DNA from 3 places in the Lactococcus formosensis genome. Region 1 is predicted to be linked to each of the others. Evidence: riboswitches for the same ligand, from Rfam matches in the RefSeq annotation. Region 1 holds a riboswitch; each other region holds the start of a gene.

Region 1 (4,290 bases):
GTTTTTATTAGGAATAATAATATCATTTTCTAAGAAAGCTGTCAATGCTTTGAACTCACAGAGATAAAGTAGGGAGAAAATCGATCGAACCTCGGGTAGCTTACCAATTGGTTCAAGATGAGATACTAGCTGAAGGAAATGCGCGGTTGGACTTAGTCATTTTTGTCAAACATACATGGAATCTGAAGCAGTAAAACTGATGAGTCAAACTCTAGAGAAAAATGTAATAGATAAATCAGAATACCCAAGAACAATCGAAATTGAAAAACGTCGTGTAAATATAATTGCTGACCTTTGGAATGCAAGTGAAAACGAACAGTTTATGGGAACATCAACAATTGGTTCTTCAGAAGCTTGTATGTTGGGTGGAGCGGCAATGAAATTCTCTTGGCGTAAACGAGCAGAAAAGTTAGGCTTGGACATTAAGGCTAAAAAAACAAATCTCGTTAATTCTTCTGGGCATCAAGTTTGTTGGGAAAATTCTGTGTATATTGGGATATTGAAATGCGTGAAGTACCGATGGACAAAAACCATATGTTAATTAATCTAGACAAGGTTATGGATTATGTTGATGGATATACTATTGGTAATGTAGGAGTTATAGGGATCACATATAGAGGCACATCTTAAAGACCATAATAATCCTAAAAATAAAGTATATGGATTTACACATTAAAACTATCTCTTTTTTATAAGCCAAACCTATTTTCGTTGATTAATAACAAGAGTGAATATATAACAAAAAAGACGAGAAAAAGCTCGTCTTTTTTGAGAAGGTTTACATTAAAGCAAAGATAAACTCTGAGTATAGCACAACGATAATAGTAAGTTATTCCGAAAGATATTCTTTCAATCTCTCCATAGCAATCTCAATCACTTCCATTGAAGCTGCATAGGACAAACGGACATAACCTTCACCATATTGACCAAAGGCTGAGCCTGGAATGAATGCTACATGTTTTTTCTTTGCAAAATCATATAAAAATTCAAAAGAATTGCTGTTATATTCTGCTGGAATTTTGGCAAAAATATAGAAAGCCCCGTCTGGCTTGATAATTTCAAAGCCAAGTTCAGTCATTTTCTCAATAATGTAATCCCGCCGTTTGAGGTATTCGACTTTCATTAGCTCAGCATCATTTTTTCCTTTACTCAGAGCTTCAACTGCTGCCCATTGCGATTGTGTTGAGGCAGAAGTAACCAGATATTGGTGTGTTTTTACAAGCTGATCAATCAAGTATTTTTCTGCAAAAATCAGCCCCATTCGCCAACCCGTCATCGCATGTGATTTTGAAAGGCCATTAAGTACAAAAGTTTGATCACGTAAAAAGGTCGAAATAGAAGTATGTACATGTTGGCTATAGTTAATTTCAGAATAAACTTCGTCAGAAAGGACAAAAATTTCATGTTTTTTGATGATTTCAGCAAGTGTTTTAAGTTGGGCATGAGTGTAAGTTATGCCCGTTGGATTTGAAGGATAATTAAGGATGATAGCCTTGATATTCTCGGTTTCGTTCAATACTTGTTCAAGTTTTTCAGGAGTTAAGACAAATTTATCAGTTGTGGTATCAATCTCGACCAATTGACCGCCAGCTAAGCTTACTACAGGCGCATAACCTGGATAAGCAGGTGCTGGGATTAGAACTTTATCGCCAGGTTCAATAATTGAAAGGAGACAAGTAGCAATCGCCTCTGTGACACCAACTGTGGTCAAAATTTCTGTTTCAGCATCGTAATGCAAATTGTATTTTTCAGCTACAAATTGACTGGCTGCATGACGGAGTTCAATCAGGCCACGCATGCCAGTATAATGACTTTCATCGGCATCAATCGCATCAATTGCAGCTTTTTTGATATGTTCAGGTGTCGGAAAATCTGGTTTACCAAGTGTTAATTTCAAAACATTCGGTATTTTGGAGATTTCCTGATCAAATTCACGAATTTTAGAAATTTCAATTTTTCCAAGATTAGTGTTAAATTTATTTGATAAATCCATACATAGCACCTCCGCAGGTCAATAGTTAAAGTTGGCTTCAAGCAAAAACTCCGTATATTCGTCGTTTTAAATTTGTATTATAGCATTTTATTTTAAAAATTCACAAAACAATGTTGCAAAATATTTTGGAGGTTCAGAAGTTCAGAGAAAAAATACACCTTGTAAACCTTGATTTAAAGCAGTTTTAAAGAAAAAAATAAGTCAATACCAAAAATTTGAAAAGTTTTCAATTGACAAACAATACTGAAAATATTATAATTGTGAAAAATAAATTAGAGGTAGCAATGCAAATGAGTACTACACGAGAGGAGGCATCCGACGACCGTGTACGAAAGGTAATCATTGCCGAACGTTAGCAACAGAGGCATCTGGCTAGCGTGGGGGTATAGGAAACACCTATACCACTCGGACTTGAATAAGTCTGGCGCTAAGTGATCGAACCGAATAATATAGAATTCTTTTTTTACTCTATTTTCATGACGACATAAAAGGCGCTTGTACTTACAAGTGCCTTTTGTTTTTATACGATGTGAGTTTGTAGGTTGAAGCGCGACAACGATAGAATAATGTTTTAGCGAGTCAACGAATAAGAAAAACTCTGCTTCTTACATCAAAACTCATTATATCAGTGGTCAAAGGGCACTGGAGACAGAGTTAAAGATTGAGATGGGGAAAAATATCATTTGGTAGACTAAAAGTAAAATCTTCCTTCTTTCAGTTACAATTTTTGACAAGCCTCCATAGCATTGAAACTACCGAAATCTTCAGATAAAGATTTGCATAGCAAGTCCACAGGAGCATGAAATGAAAGTACCATTTATTACTAAAGATCAATTAGATAAAATTACTGCAGAATTTCCGACACCATTTCATTTGTATGACGAGCACGGAATTCGTGAAAAAGCAAGAGCGCTAAACACAGCATTTTCTTGGAATAAAGGTTTCAAAGAATTCTTTGCGGTAAAAGCTACACCAACGCCTGCAATTTTGAAAATTTTGCAAGAAGAAGGTTGTGGAGCTGATTGCGCGAGTTATGTTGAGCTTATACTGGCAAATAAATGTGGTTTTGATAATTCTGAAATAATGTTTTCATCAAATGACACTCCAGCTGAAGAATTTTTATTAGCCAAAAAGCTAGGGGCTACGATTAATATTGATGCATACAACCATATTGAATTTTTATCCACATTGGCAGGATTTGAATTTCCCGAAACAATGAGCTTACGCTATAACCCTGGTGGAGTTTTTACAATGGGTACCAAAATTATGGATAATCCTGAAGAATCAAAATTTGGAATGACAAAAGCCCAACTGATTCAGGGAATTAGAGATTTGCAAAAGTTGGGTGTGAAGAAATTTGGAATGCATAGCTTTTTGGCTTCAAATACTGTGACAAATGAATATTATCCAAAATTAGCACAGCAATTATTTGAATTAGCACTTGAAATTCGTGAAAAAACAGGCGTTTCTCTTGATTTTATAAATCTTTCTGGTGGTATCGGCGTTAATTATCGTCCGGATGAAGCTCCTAACGATATTGCTGTCATTGGCGAAGGAGTACATCGTGTTTATGATGAAGTTCTAACTGCCAATGGCCTAGGAGAAGTCAAAATTTATACGGAACTGGGACGCTTTATGTTGGCGCCTCATGGCTTACTGGTCACACGTGTCTTGCATAGAAAGCAAACCTATCGGACGTATATTGGTGTGGATGCGAGCGCAGTTAATCTGATGAGACCAGCATTTTATGATGCTTATCATCATATTACTGTTATAGGAAAGGAGGAAGATAAAGTGAAAGAAATTGTTGACGTGACTGGTTCATTATGTGAAAACAATGATAAATTTGCCAGGCAGCGCGAACTTCCTGTGATTGATGAGGGAGACCTATTAGTCATTCATGACACAGGTGCGCATGGTTTTTCGATGGGATATCAGTATAATGCAAAATTACGAAGTGCCGAATTATTGCTTCAGCAAGATGGGAGCACGCGTATGATTCGACGGGCAGAGCGACCTGAAGACTATTTTGCAACATTGGATGGCTTTGAGTTTGAAATCTAACCGAAAATTAGCTGGTAAATGCTTGTAACAGCTTTTACTTCTAACCACTGATAAAATCATAAATAATATTTGGATACAAATTAAAGGAGTGGAGTAAGAACAAGGCGAAGAGAAGATGTTTTTCAAGAGAAAGAAAATTATACGATGAGTAGTTTCCTTTTCTTCTATCGCAACACTCGTCAAAGGTTTCTGAAATATATCTACAGGAGAAAATAATGCTTAAAGGTTCAATT
Region 2 (4,290 bases), 890 kb from region 1:
CCCAATCGGTAAACAAACTGTCAGAAGAAAATCTTGCGAATTATTTGGCTTATGCCAAAGACTACACAGCCTCCAGTCAGGGAAGAGAAAATGAACTTGAAACACTAGGAAGTATGATTGGTTCAAGAAAGTCCTTTTATGTCTTCGATGTAGGTGAGAACCTGATTTACTCGACCAATTCGTATGGTTTTCCTCTAAGGAAAGATGTGGGTAATTCATCGCAAGCTGTACGTACATTTGGCGAATATTCTGGTTATTTGGTGGAGCGACCTGTGCACTCCAAAAAAACGGGTGAACTGATCGGCTATGTACAGGCTTTTTATGATATGAGCTATTATTATAGTGTGCGTACAAAGCTACTTGTTGCCTTGATTATCTTAGAAATTATAGCTCTCTTTATAGCTCAGTTTGTTGGTTACTTTATGGCGAGTCGCTATATCAAGCCTTTGGAACATTTGCACGATGCAATCACTACACGTGCCAATAATTTGAAGGCAGATTTCAAACCTGTCGTTATTCAGACGGGGGATGAAATTGAGGAACTTGCAACAGTTTATAATGATATGATGATCAAGCTTAATGATTACGTTGATCAGCAGAAACGTTTTGTTTCCGATGTCAGTCATGAGTTACGGACGCCACTTGCAGTTTTGGATGGGCATTTGAATCTCTTGAATCGTTGGGGGAAAAATGATCCTGAAGTGCTTGAGGAGTCTTTACAGGCCAGTATAGAAGAAGTTAGTACGATGAGAACGATGTTGGAAGAGATGCTCGCATTGGCGCGTCTTGAAAGCATTGATTTTCAAGATGAAGACCTAATCTGTGATCCAACAGAAGTTTCGAATTTTCTTAAGAAAAATTTTCTACTCATCCATCCTGATTTAAAGTTAACTGTTGAAAATGACTTGCCATCAGGAAGATTAGCACATATATATCCCAACCATTATGAGCAAGGTTTGAAAATATTGATTGATAATGCGATAAAATACTCGCCTGAAGATCGTCAAGAAGTCCAGATACATCTTGAAGAAGATGATGAATATATCATTACAACTGTGGAGGACCGTGGTTATGGTATTAGCCAAGAAGATTTAAAACATGTATTTGAACGTTTCTTCCGTGCGGATAAAGCACGAAATCGAGATATAGGAGGAACTGGGCTTGGGCTATCTATTATTCAACGTATAGTGGAGAACTATGAGGGAGATGTTAGCGTGACTTCCGTTGTAGGAGAGGGTTCAAAATTTACTTTAAAAATTCCTAAGATTAAATAAACTTAAAAAGTCTAGTGAGTATCTAAAAGTACTTGTTAGGCTTTTAATCTTGCTCTTATTTTTCGAGTTTTTTGATAATTAGAGAAAATTGTTGACATTCATTTAAAAAAAGGTTAAGATTTAAATTACAATATACAAATAAAATGATAGAGGTCGCAATGAATAGGAAGTTTTACTGAGCTGGACAAGCGTTGAAGTAAAACGGAGGAGACATTGCCGAAATGAATTCACTCGTCCAGGTGAGTTCGTTGGGGCAGCAAGGGATACTTGCTGAACTGTCGCAGTTTTGCGGAGTGCTATTCGTTACTTACTGATAATATGAATCACGTACAACGTTTAGCAACCTCTCTGTGTAAAGGTTGCTTTTTATTTGGAAAAATGAAAGAGAGAGTATTATGAGAAGAAAAAACTTATTCTTACTTGTCGCGACGTTGTTTACGGCATTATTTATCGGGAGTTCAAAAGTGAGTGCAGATCAGTTCCGTGTCGGAATGGAGGCTGCGTATGCCCCTTTTAACTGGACACAATATGATGATAGCAACGGTGCTGTCCCTATTGATGGTGTGGATGGTCAATGGGCAAATGGTTACGATGTACAAGTAGCAAAAAAACTTGCAGACAAGTTAAATAAAGAATTGGTGATTGTAAAATCAAGCTGGGATGGTTTGCTTCCTGCACTGAAATCTGGGAAGATTGATGGCATTATCGCAGGGATGTCACCAACTGCTGAACGCAGAGAACAAATTGCCTTTTCAGAGCCGTATTATACATCTAACCTTGTAATGATGGTCAAAAGTGGCGGCCCCTTTGCTCAAGCATCGAGCTTAGCAGACTTCTCTGGTGCAAAAATTACTGCCCAGCTGGGGACTTTCCACTATAACATGATTGACCAGATTGAAAGTGTTAATAAGCAAACAGCAATGAAAGATTTTTCAAGCATGCGAGTGGCTTTACAGAGTGGAGCTATCGATGGTTATGTGGCTGAACGTCCAGAAGGAGTGACAGCAGAAAAAGCAAACCCAGACTTCAAAATGATTGAATTTAGCGAAGGAAAAGGTTTTGTTACAAACTCTGATGATACAACAGTCGCAGTAGGTTTACGTAAAAATGACCCCAACTTGCCTGTGATTAACAGCTTTTTGACAAGTTTTACGCCTCAAGATCAAAAAGATCTGATGGATGAAATGATTGCTGCCCAGCCAGAAGCCAAAACACAAGGCGCTTGGTATGATCAAATTATCAGTATTGTAAGAGATAACGGTAAACAGTTTCTTAATGGTACAGGGATGACTTTATTCATCTCTCTGATTGGTACGATTATTGGTACGATATTAGGTCTTCTTATTGGTGTTTATCGTACTATTCCAGAAATCAGTAATAAATTTTTAGCCTTTTTACATAAAGTATTTGGCTGGTTCATTTCAGCTTATATTGAAATTTTCCGTGGAACACCAATGATTGTTCAAGCAATGGTGCTTTACTACGGAACCGCTCTAGCTTTCGGATTGAGCTTAGATCGGACTTTAGCTGCACTCATTATTGTGTCCATCAATACGGGTGCTTATATGTCTGAGATTGTACGGGGCGGAATTTTCTCTGTTGATCAAGGGCAATTCGAAGCTGCACAAGCTATTGGTATGACTCATGGACAAACTATGCGTAAAGTTGTTCTGCCACAAGTCTTACGAAATATTCTTCCCGCAACAGGAAATGAATTTGTCATTAATATTAAAGATACATCAGTCTTGTCTGTAATTTCAGTAACAGAGCTCTTTTTCCAAGGGACAACAGTGGCGCAACAAAACTTTATGTATTTCCAAACCTTTGCTGTAATCTGTGCAATTTACTTTGTCTTAACATTTACAGTGACACGTATTCTACGCTTCGTAGAAAGAAAAATGGATGGACCAGATGCATATGTCCCAATCCAAAATCAAATGCAAGTACAAGAACCGGGGGACGCTTAAATGACAGCAATCTTAGAAATCAATCATTTAAAAAAATCATTTGGTAGTAATGAAGTGTTGAAAGATATTCACTTGACGGTAAATCAGGGCGAAGTTATTTCGATTATTGGCTCATCTGGAAGTGGTAAATCAACATTACTTCGTTCGATTAATTTATTGGAGAAACCTTCTGGTGGAGAAATAATTTATAAAGGTGAAAATGTTTTAGAAAAAGGCTTTGATATTCCAAAGTATCGCACGCATCTTGGTATGGTGTTCCAAAGTTTCAACTTGTTTAACAATATGAATGTTATCGAAAATGTTATGGCTGGGCAAGTTACAGTATTGAAAAAAAGCCAGGAAGAAGCTCGATCTGTTGCACTCGACAATCTAGAAAAAGTGGGGATGGCAAGCTTTGCTAATGCCAAACCTGCACAACTCTCCGGCGGACAAAAACAACGTGTGGCAATTGCTCGTGCGATTTCCATGAATCCAGACGTGATTTTATTTGACGAGCCGACTTCAGCACTTGATCCTGAAATGGTAGGCGAAGTCTTACAGACAATGAAAGGACTGGCTGAAACAGGCTTAACAATGGTTATCGTCACTCATGAAATGGAATTCGCGCGTGATGTAAGTGATCGTGTAATTTTCATGGATAAAGGGGTTATCGCTGAAGAAGGACGACCAGCAGAAATCTTCGGAGCTCCGAAAGAAGAACGGACGCGTGCATTTCTTTCACGCTTCTTGAAAGCTTAAATAAAGAGAGCATAAACTTGCTCTTTTTTCTTTGCAAAAGATATCTTATTTTCATAGTAAAACTTTCAAATACAAACTCTATATTGAAAAAATAGGTAAATAGCGGTAAAATAGAGGGAAGTAGAAAGAATAGGAACAATGAAAAAAATCAAAACTTTTGAAGAAAAAAAAGTACTCATCCTTGGATTAGCAAAATCAGGAGAAGCTGCAGCCCGCTTGCTTCATACTCTAGGTGCACACGTAACTGTAAATGACGGAAAGGCTTTTGAAGAAAACCCTGCCGCACAAGCCCTTTTGGAAGAAGGCATTGA
Region 3 (4,290 bases), 380 kb from region 1:
CAAAAAAACACCCGAAGGTGCTTAATTATTTCTTAGTTTTCGTCAGAAGCTACGAATGGCAAGAGAGCCATAACACGTGCGCGTTTGATAGCTGTAACCACTTTACGTTGGTTTTTAGCTGAAGTACCAGTTACGCGACGTGGCAAGATTTTACCACGTTCTGAGATAAAACGTTTCAAGAGTTCAGTGTCTTTGTAATCAACAACTTCGATTTTGTTAGCTGCGATAAAGTCAACTTTTTTACGGCGTTTGAAGCCACCACGTTTTTGAAAAGCCATAGTGTGTTTCTCCTTATATTATTGTAAGATGTTGTTGAGTAGAAAAGTCAATACGGATACCGCTTTTATACTCAACGAATAGGGCTCAGATAGACTGCCTTGTACAGCTGCCTTACTTATTAGAATGGAAGATCATCATCTGAGATTTCCATTGGTAAGCCACCAAACGGATCTGCATCACGACCAAAATCAGGTGTTGAATTGCCTGCTGAGCTGTTAGAGCCAGCAAAAGGACGATTTTGTGATTGTTGTTGCTGTGGTGCAGAATATGAACCAGAGCCACCTTCACGTGCAGCACGACTTTCAAGCATTTGGAAGTTATCAGCCAATACCTCAGTCACGTAAACACGTTGACCTTCTTTGTTCTCATAATTTCGTACTTGAATACTACCTGTTACACCAATCAAGGCACCTTTTTTAGCCCAATTTGCCAAGTTTTCAGCAGATTGGCGCCAGATGACACAGTTAATGAAATCAGCTTCACGCTCGCCTTGCGCGTTTTTAAAACGACGGTTAACAGCAATCGTAAATGTAGCAACCGCAGTATTTTGCGGTGTGTATCGCAGTTCAGGGTCACGCACGACGCGTCCAACCAAAACAACATTATTAATCATGATGTTTCTCCTTTAAATTTGTCCAGCTAAACTAGAATTAAGCTTCTACTTTAGTGATCATATGACGAAGAATATCGCCGTTAATCTTAGCAAGACGGTCAAATTCGCTCAAAGCTTCTGAATCAGTAGCAGCTTCAAGAGTTACGATGTGGTAGATACCTTCGCGGAAGTCTTGAATTTCGTAAGCGAGTTTGCGTGTTTCCCAGTCTTTAGACTCAAGATTAGCAGCACCGTTGTCAGTCAAGATACTATCGAAACGTTCAACGAGGGCTTTCTTTGCTTCTTCTTCAATGTTTGGACGAATAATATAAAGAATTTCGTATTTTGTCATTGATTTTTCCTCCTTTTGGACTAATGACACAGGTTGGAGCCTGTGTAAGTTATGAGTTTTACTCACGAGTATATATTCTATCAGATTTAACTACTTTTTGCAAGTTGATTTATCTTGCTTTGTGGTTTTATAAAATAAAAAATAACCCTCTGACTCTGCAGAAGATTTCTCAATGTTTTTATTTACTAAGCTACTACGTCAAGCACATTAGCTGGAATGTAGCGATACTGACCTTCTTTCGATTGATAATAGCCAAGCTTCTTCACTATAAAGTGTAACTTACAACGACTATCAAAGCGCTGATATAAGTGGGAAATCTCCCCTTGCTGGCTACGGGTTACGCATACAATTTTTTCTCCCGCGTAAGTTGGAGATACATATTTTGGGGTAAACGTCATAGAAAACCACCTCCAGATATAGTTGAGATGAAAACGCAATCATCTCTTCTTACATTATAACTCTTTTTAAGCTCTAAAACAAATGTCTAGATTTTCTTAAGGACGATACAAATCATTAAAAACTCTGTGTTTTTAAACATCGAATTGCATAATTATTCATCTTAGCTAGGCTCCTCCTTGACATCCCTCCTAAATTAATCTAAAATATTCATAAATACTTAATAAACGATAGAGGTCGCAACCAATAATAAGCTAAGCAGAGCTAGAGCATGCTGAGAAGTTTAGCCCAGGAGCGGTTGCCGAAAGAAAAGTTATGCTCACTAACTTTTCTTGGTTTAACAGGAAACACCTGTTAAACTGTCGTGATCTAATCCTAGACACGATGCGCTATTCGGATGAAAGATCTTTCTGACGTTTAGCAATCTCTAAGGGATTGCTTTTTGTATTAATATTTATAAATTTAGGAGAGAAGTAATGGATAATACTTCAAATAATGAGGGAACGCCATCCACGCAAGTTAAACGTGGTCTCAAACACCGTCACTTAACAATGATAGCTTTAGGAGGAACGATTGGTACCGGGTTATTTGTTGCATCAGGTGCAACAATTTCTCAAGCTGGACCTCTGGGCGCCTTAGTAGCCTATATCGCTATTGGCCTCATGGTTTTCTTCCTTATGACGTCTTTAGGTGAAATGGCATCTTATCTTCCAGTGTCTGGCTCTTTTGCATCATTTGCCGACCGTTATGTGGATAAAGCTTTTGGTTTCGCGATGGGTTGGAATTATTGGTTTAACTCAGCAATTACTGTGGCGGTTGAGGCTGCTACAGTTGGTGTCATTATGCAATTTTGGTTGCCCCATGTGCCTACATGGATATGGTCAACTATCGTAATTGCGCTTATCCTCTTGGTTAATCTTATTTCAGCTAAGGCTTATGGTGAAGCAGAATTTTGGATGGCGACAATTAAAGTCATCGCTGTTATCGCCTTTATCGTGATTGGTCTCGCAACAATTTTTGGAATTATGAGTTATAAGCCAGATGTGGCACGCAATCTTTCTGCTGGAGGAAATCATGGTTTTGTCGGTGGTATTGGAGGTATGATTGCTGTCTTCATGATTGCAGGCTTCTCTTTCCAAGGTACTGAAATCGTTGGTATTGCAGCCGGTAAATCAGAAAATCCTGAGAAAAATGTTCCCTCAGCGATTAAACAAGTCTTTTGGCGGATTATTATTTTCTATTTCCTCTCAATATTCGTAATCGGTGCCTTGGTTTACTATAAAGACCCAAGTCTTCTCCGTGCAGCAACACAAAGTGATATTACTGTTTCTCCATTTACCTTGGTATTTGAACGTGCTGGCTTAGCTGCTGCTGCATCCGTTATGAATGCGGTCATCTTAACCTCTGTTATTTCATCTGCCAATTCTTGGTTATATGCTGCTTCTCGCATGCTTTTTGGTATGGCGAAAGAGGGCCATGCACCGAAAATCTTCGCTAAAACAAATACAAGCAACGGTGTACCAATTTATGCAATTTTAGCGACTGTTGCCATTGGGCTATTGGCCTTCTTGACAAGTATCTTTGGTACTGAGATTTATTTCTATTTAGTCGCTGCTTCCGGTTTGTCTGGTTTCTTGGCTTGGATTGGAATTGCTATCTGTCATTTCCGCTTCCGCCGTGCTTTTATTAAACAAGGTCATAAACTTTCTGAGTTAGGCTACCATGCCAAATGGTTCCCTATTGGGCCAATCATCGCTCTTATTCTTTCAATCATTATCGTTATCGGGCAAATTACTACCGTAACGATGAATGCGCAAAGCATCATTACGACCTACCTTGCTTTACCTCTCTTCTTGATTTTATATTTCTCTTACAAAATCGTGAAGAAAACAAAACTCATTCCTCTTGAAGAAGTTGATTTAAGCCGTGATATTGATTAAAAAAAAAAACGCCATGAGGCGTTTTTTTAATCGTTTATTACTTTCACTTTTTCTCCAAAAAATTCTTTTGCTTTACTTACAAGAACTTCTTTTTCTTCAGATTCTGGCTCAGATTCGGTATCTTTTGTAACATGTTGTCCTCCTTTTTTGAGGCTTAAAACATACTCTTGACGTAAAGCTTGCCAATCTTGCTCTGCTAAAGCAATAATCTCTGGAGAAAATCCCAATATTGATGACATTAAATTACCAAAAGTTAATTGTAAGTTTTCATTTTCTGTAACGCGCTTTGCTAAATTACCATGAGGAAAAGTAACCACCACAAAATTACTTGAGGCAGCGACAGGTGCTGTATTATTGATTATGGCGCGATCTGAAGGCTTGGTAAAGCTGGAAACTATCTCCGGCCATGCACCAAAAACTGCTTGACGAGCTTCGTTGGTCGCTTCCTTTAGAGCTTTAAAAACTAACTCTTGGTTTACAGTATACTTTTCGGTCACTGCTTTCGTTTTTACTTGTTGCTTGATTTGAACTTCTTGACTGACGGTAGATACTACAGTCTGACTTCCTGTTTCTGCCAACTTAGCTTTTAGCGCTGCAACTTCTGCTTTTAATGCCTGAAGTTCATCGTTTAAACTTTCTGGAACTTCTTTAGCTTCGGCAGAAGGATAAGCCCCTGTATCTACAAGACGCATCGTCATCACATCTGCAGCAATTTTGCTCTGTGTTGTCTC

Evidence for each region. A riboswitch is a leader RNA that binds a small molecule or an ion and turns the genes downstream of it on or off. The one in region 1 is predicted to bind lysine.
Region 2: another riboswitch for lysine. It lies ahead of VNN39_RS01370 (ABC transporter permease subunit); the one in region 1 lies ahead of VNN39_RS05735 (diaminopimelate decarboxylase).
Region 3: another riboswitch for lysine. It lies ahead of VNN39_RS03875 (amino acid permease); the one in region 1 lies ahead of VNN39_RS05735 (diaminopimelate decarboxylase).

The regions. Positions count from the first base shown of each region.
Region 1 covers NZ_CP141721.1:1,164,595-1,168,884, forward strand. Annotated here, with positions in the region: partial or broken gene VNN39_RS05725 (pyridoxal-dependent decarboxylase) at 84-621, shown strand; gene VNN39_RS05730 (pyridoxal phosphate-dependent aminotransferase) at 830-1,993, opposite strand; lysine riboswitch at 2,259-2,431, shown strand; gene VNN39_RS05735 (diaminopimelate decarboxylase) at 2,798-4,057, shown strand; gene dapA (4-hydroxy-tetrahydrodipicolinate synthase) at 4,273-4,290, shown strand, end outside.
Region 2 covers NZ_CP141721.1:273,958-278,247, reverse strand. Annotated here, with positions in the region: gene VNN39_RS01375 (HAMP domain-containing histidine kinase) at 1-1,274, shown strand, start outside; lysine riboswitch at 1,414-1,581, shown strand; gene VNN39_RS01370 (ABC transporter permease subunit) at 1,670-3,241, shown strand; gene VNN39_RS01365 (amino acid ABC transporter ATP-binding protein) at 3,242-3,979, shown strand; gene murD (UDP-N-acetylmuramoyl-L-alanine--D-glutamate ligase) at 4,118-4,290, shown strand, end outside.
Region 3 covers NZ_CP141721.1:784,558-788,847, reverse strand. Annotated here, with positions in the region: gene rpsR (30S ribosomal protein S18) at 33-278, opposite strand; gene ssb (single-stranded DNA-binding protein) at 398-892, opposite strand; gene rpsF (30S ribosomal protein S6) at 930-1,223, opposite strand; lysine riboswitch at 1,843-2,019, shown strand; gene VNN39_RS03875 (amino acid permease) at 2,096-3,559, shown strand; gene dnaX (DNA polymerase III subunit gamma/tau) at 3,586-4,290, opposite strand, start outside.